DNA from 2 places in the Shewanella sp. 30m-14 genome. Region 1 is predicted to be linked to the other one. Evidence: predicted binding sites of a transcription regulator. Region 1 holds the regulator's gene; the other holds the start of a gene.
What was found. The regulator LexA, encoded in region 1, represses DNA repair genes until DNA is damaged. The targets are predictions, from matches to a motif close to TACTGTATNNNNATACAGTA.
Positions count from the first base shown of each region.

Region 2: a site for LexA is predicted at 1,282-1,301, ahead of dinB (DNA polymerase IV). Genes of this name have one in related genera too.

Region 1 is NZ_JBRILW010000003.1:35,289-38,464, reverse strand. It holds gene coxB (cytochrome c oxidase subunit II) at 1-362, opposite strand, end outside; gene ACVBIU_RS03090 (cell division inhibitor SulA) at 840-1,364, opposite strand; gene lexA (transcriptional repressor LexA) at 1,361-1,981, opposite strand; gene ACVBIU_RS03080 (LysR family transcriptional regulator) at 2,715-3,176, shown strand, end outside.
Region 2 is NZ_JBRILW010000006.1:40,711-43,886, forward strand. It holds gene ACVBIU_RS06290 (methyl-accepting chemotaxis protein) at 1-1,114, shown strand, start outside; gene dinB (DNA polymerase IV) at 1,326-2,402, shown strand; gene ACVBIU_RS06300 (aminoacyl-histidine dipeptidase) at 2,638-3,176, opposite strand, start outside.

The sequences.
Region 1 (3,176 bases):
ATCTTGATGGTGAGGTCAGCATTACTTGGATCTTCCATAGCAATCAATGTCTTGGTTGCGGGAATAGCCATAAGTATAAGAATAATAAAAGGTACAACAGTCCAAAGGATCTCGACTTTAGTACTTTCATGAAAGTTGGCGGCGACTGCGCCTTTTGATTTGCGGTGGTTGATCATAGCGTAAATCATGATGCTAAAAACCACGATGCCAATAGCACAGCAGATGTAGAGAATAATCATATGGAGGTTGTAAACCCGCCCACTGATATCCGTAACACCCTCTGTCATATTAAGCGGCATTTCTGATGCAACAAGTACGGGCGAAAATAGCAACGCCAGCACACAATACAACAATTGCTTCACTAGACTTCTCCTCTGTCCACAAGACAAAGAAGAGTCACACAGTAAGTCTCTGCTCTATGTAAACTCTTCAGTTCCCAAAAAAGCAACGATGACTTCAAAGTGCGCGAGTGGCTTGCCTATCGAGTCGCAATTAATGGGATCGCGACACAGGCTATTGTATTCAGTGCTATTCACTGCTGGTGTAACCACGTTGGCACATACGGCTGAAATATATCAGGCCAATCTCAGTCTAAGCTTCAAATTCAGGACTAATCCCAGAGCAAAGACCGACAACTAAATCGCTCGGATATAACAAAATATCGTTGTTATGACTTCCTACACTACTTGGTGTTTAAATATTGATCAAGATCACTTTTTCAATTATTGATAATAAAAAAGCCCTCGAATGAGGGCTTTAGAAAATCGTTTGTACTAGAAGGCGCTTACTAAAACGCACCTCCTAGTCATCATGTATTAGAAAGCGAGGAGATGTTCTGCTTAATGAACAGCACCAAACAGGGAGGCTTGACCAAAAGCACTATCCTGCATATTGATTGAGCGACAAGATTGTTGCTTATTTGTGTTATCAATCGAATGTTCAATGACAATGCCAACAGCGCGAGCGCTTTTGGCAACGATTTGTAGGCGTCGATTGTCACGAGCATCTAAAGAGTTGGTCCAAGTAATCACCGCACTTGAGGTACCGCTTGTTAAGGCTTTTTCCATTGCCCAAAGTGTTTCCACTTCATCTTTAGCATGAACCAGTAAAATGCGGTCCATTCTTACACCCGCAGCTGCTAGCATCTGCTTGTAGCCAATATTCGGCGGGCTAATCAGTACAATCCAGCGACCCTGTTGGCTCAATTGTGAAAGCTGAGCACTGATCTGGTTCAGCTCATCACGCCCTTGAGTTTGGGTCACCATAGTCGTGATGTCATTACTCGTGCTGCTCACCATATTGGTCGATGGCATATCTTGCCACAGTCCAGGGTGACGAGGACTCGTTCCCATTAGTTTGTTCATTGCCAGTCTCCATTACGGATCACACCAACGGCTAAACCTTCAATACTTAAGCTTTGGTTTGCTAGATCCACTTCAATTGGTGAATACTCTTCGTTCTCAGCATGTAAGAAAACTTTGTTACCCTTTTTCTCAAAACGCTTAACGGTAACATCATCTTCAACGCGTGCTACAACCACTTGGCCGTTACGTGCTTGCTGTATTTTGTGTACAGCCAGTAGATCACCTTCTAGTATGCCAATATTCTTCATACTGTCACCACGGACTCTGAGTAAGAAGTCTGCTGATGGCTTGAACATGGCAGGATCGACTTTATAGTGTTGCTCGACATGCTCTTGCGCAAGAATCGGTTCACCTGCAGCAACTTGGCCGATAAGGGGTAAACCTAAATCTGCATCTTCAGTGTCTTCTTGGGTTAACTTAATACCGCGAGACGTGCCCGGCATAATTTCAATGCAGCCTTTTTTAGCTAAGGCTTTTAAATGTTCTTCAGCAGCATTGGCTGACTTAAAACCTAAACGTCTAGCGATCTCGGCACGGGTAGGTGGCATGCCAGTATCAGCAATATTACGTTTAATTAGCTCTAAAATTTCAGCTTGGCGCGGTGTAAGTGGTCTCATGGTTAACCCTGTCTTTCTATACAGTAACTGTTAGTATATACAGTATTTTTTTGAGTGCAAGTAATAACCAGTTATATTGTTTTTTGTGGGATCCAGTTTCAAATGAAATAAATCCAGCGATGTGAAACTCGTTATTGAATAGTGGCTGAAGTTAACTGATATTTTGTCAAACATCAGAACTTACTAAGCTTAGATAAGGCCTCCGGATGGGAATTCGATGAGAGGAGGGACTTTTGAGTGAATATACAGATCAGGCTTCGCTTATTTATGCCCCAAAGTTGGTTGCCCTTCGAATGAAGGTTGATTACATTTTTTGAGTAGTTGCTACGGGGAAGCGAGTTCTCAATTGTCGTTTCACCGTTACCAATCGCCTGCAGCGGGTGCATGTGCAGATACTGCCGTGACACGCAACAAATCCATCCTTGGAAGCTCGGCCATGACGTCCATGTCATGGACGGTCACGGCTGTATCTACACCGGATAATTGGTGCCTTCATTTGGGCCGTGCAGGTTTGATTGCTAGCTTGGAAATGCCCCATTTCTTGTTAGTGCTTCTACTCATTCGTTTTCTGTTCATAATAATTTGCCATATGTGATCTAATGTCAGGCTCTCAATTTAAGTATGAATACATCCGTCTGACGTGATTAACTCAAGATAAGAACGTATAGTGCCTTTAACTGATGATATCGAAAATGAATCATAATTTAGTGCGTACCTGAATTAATATAAGCCTATGAACTCACTACACCTGAAAGCACTCTTATTGGCCGTCGAAACAGGTTCAATATCTGCTGCTGCACGTAAGTTAGGAAAAAAACAACCTCAGGTTAGCCAATGGATTTCTGATCTAGAAATTGATCTTGGCGTTAACTTTTTTGACCGAACTGGTAATAAAACGTCATTAAGTAAAGAGGGGGAACGTTTACTTCCTAGCCTCACACACACCATGAGCCAACTTGATAAGTTTGTTCAAAGTGCCGAAATAATTGCGCAGGGTGAATCAACCGTGCTGACTATCGGGATTGAGAACTACATTCCCGACCTAGCCTTTACTCAGCCTCTAGCATTGACGTTGGATTTTCCCCATTTATGTGTGGAAGTGTATCGCGAAGAAAAACACCAACTGATGCAAGACTTGAACGAAGGCAATGTAGATATCATCATTACTCATGAATCCGACACCCTTCATCATCAG
Region 2 (3,176 bases), on a different contig from region 1:
CTTCATGCTGCCAACCGCAGTTATAGAAGCACCTGTTACCGATGCGATTGTCAGCTCGATATTATTGTCATTTTTGATTATGGCATTAGTTGGGATGACAGTTTGGGCCACGTTATTACCCTTTAGAAAGCAGGTAAATAATTTATTGTTAGCGATGGAAGACATTGCCGAGGGAGATAGCGATCTTGCTAAGCGCATCGACATGAATAGAGAAGATGAGCTGGGTAAGCTCGGTGATGCATTTAACCGTTTTGCGGCGAAGGTGCAGGGCATGCTGCAGGAGACTCGTGAGCTAACGCTGCAAGTAGAGCAAGGTGTGAATGATGCGTCTGCTGTGAGTCGTCAAGCATTGCAGTCGGTGAGTCAGCAAAAACAAGAGATAGCTTCTGTGGCCACGGCCGCAACCGAAATGGCACACACTAGCCAAGAGATGGCCGCAAGTGCCCAAAGAGCCAGTGAATTTGCTGATAAGGCGCAGATTCAGTCGAGTGAAGGCAGTGAGATTGTCGCTCAAGCGACTCAAGGCATGCAGGCGTTATCTAAACAGGTGATTGATGCGGCAAAGGTGGTTAAGCAACTTAGAACCCGTTCTGAGCAGATTGGCGAGGTACTTAATGTTATTCGTGGTATCGCAGAGCAAACAAACCTGTTAGCACTAAACGCAGCGATTGAAGCGGCGAGAGCGGGTGAACAAGGCCGAGGCTTTGCCGTTGTGGCGGATGAGGTAAGAACCTTAGCATCTCGCACGCAAGACTCGACCGCAAACATTCAAGAGATCATCCAGACACTACAACAAAATGCCAATGAGGCTGAGCAAGTGATGGAGTCAGGGGTTGAGCAAGCCAATATGGGGCAAGGTCTTACCGCTAAAGTTGAAGTGGCACTGGATAGCATCACGAGTGCCATCGAAGCGATTCAGCAGCAAACCATAGAGATCTCCACCGCTGTAGGTCAGCAAGCGATTGTGGCCGAAGAGGTTGCTTGTAATGTTGAAAATGTTCGCGCGTTATCGGATGAGTCGTTAGCAGCGAGTGAGGCACTATCAAATAACTTTGACGAATTTGCACAGGTGAGTCGATCCCTCGGTGACAACATTAAGCAGTTTAAGATCTAGACTTAAAATGACAGCATTTTGAAATCTGACTGAGTTTACATGTGACTGAGTGTTGAAATGGGAAGCCAAACGGCTTCCCTTTTTATTGCCTAGGATTAATCGATCGCCCTGATCAACAAGGGCGAATGGTTAGCTTAAAACAGGCTAAAGGTATGCTTTTTATTGAATACTGTTTTTATATACAGTAATATTCTGTACGGAGGATATTGGCTTGCAAAAAATTATTCACGTCGACATGGACTGCTTCTACGCAGCGGTGGAGATGCGCGACTTTCCTGAGTTAAGAGGCAAACCTATTGCTGTGGGAGGACGCAGTGATCGCCGTGGCGTGATCAGTACCTGTAATTACGAAGCTCGAGAATTTGGGGTTCGTTCAGCCATGGCGTCAGGCTATGCGCTAAAGCTTTGTCCTGACTTGATATTAGTCCCTGGGCGTATGCAGGTATATAAAGAGGTTTCTAGCCAGATTAGGGCTGTATTTGAACGATATACTGACTTGATAGAGCCTTTATCCCTTGATGAGGCTTATCTTGATGTGACAGAGAGTCCCCATTGTAAAGGCTCTGCGACCTTGATGGCCGAGGCTATTCGAGCCGATATTTTAGCCGAGACCGGTTTAACTGCTTCGGCAGGCATCGCGCCAGTTAAGTTTCTTGCCAAGATAGCATCCGATTTAAATAAACCGAATGGACAATATGTGATCCGCCCAGACATGATTGATGAGTTTATAAAAACCTTACCACTGATAAAAATTCCCGGTGTTGGCAAGGTGACCGCTAAAAAGTTAGCCGATCTGGGGCTGCATACCTGCAGCGACATTCAGCTTTATCCTGAAGCTAAGCTAATAGAAGGGTTTGGTAAATTTGGAGCAGTGCTGATTGAGCGCGCTAAAGGGATAGACAAGCGAGCGATTTCGCCCAATCGTGAGAGAAAATCAGTCGGCGTTGAAACTACACTGGCTAAAGATATCCATACCCTTGAGCAATGCCGTGCGGTGATGCCACAACTTATTCAAGAGCTCGCAGGGCGGGTGAGCCGTAGCGCTAAGGATAGAGTGATCAACAAGCAAGTGGTTAAGCTAAAATTTGAAGATTTTAAGCAGACCACGATTGAGCATCGCAGCGATGAGATCTCGGTGAATCTGTTTTATCAGCTACTGGAGCAAGCGATGGAAAGGCAAAATGAGCGAGGTATTCGCTTATTGGGTGTATCGGTCGGTCTCGCCTCGAATAGTGTCGCTTCTGAGCATGATGATATAGATAGCTCGCAGATGGATTTAGGTTTTTAAGCACACCGTCAGAAATAGCTCATATTTTAGTTTTACTTCGACGTTAAAGGCTAATAATAGCTGCCAATATTGGCCAACAGTTGTGATGTTAACGGTAATGTTAACTTTTTCATCAGGGCTGTGTGGGTAACAATTACTTAGGACTAAAGCGCCAATTGATACCTTATCCTCTGCTATAGATAGTAAAGGCCACTTATGACTAAGTGGCCTTATTCTTATAAAGCTGTTTTATTGATTAGCCTTTAACTGGTGTACGCTCCAGTACTGCTAACAATAGCTTCCAGTATTGGCCAACAGTAGTAATGTTAACTTTTTCATCAGGGCTGTGTGGGTAGCGAATGGTTGGGCCAATAGAAACCATATCCATTTCAGGGTAAGGCTTCTTAAATAGACCACATTCAAGACCTGCATGGATCACCATAATCGTCGGCTCTTTGTTATAAATTGCCTCGTAGGTTTCGCGTACGCTTGCCATAACGGGTGAGCTATTGTCTGGCTTCCAGCCTGGGTATGCACCACTAAATTCAACATTCGCTCCAGCAAGGTTAGCCAGTGAGCTCAATACGCCTTCAACTTCTTCGCGACCTGAATCAATAAGAGAGCGAATTAAGCATAAGATTTGCACGCTATTGTCATCGGTACTGATCACACCCACGTTAAGTGATGTCTCTGTAACACCTTCTACTTCGTCACTCATGCGAATGACGCCATTAGGGCAAGCATTAAGCACGTCAATTAAGATCTGTTGTGACTCTTCACTCATGACCTGTTTTT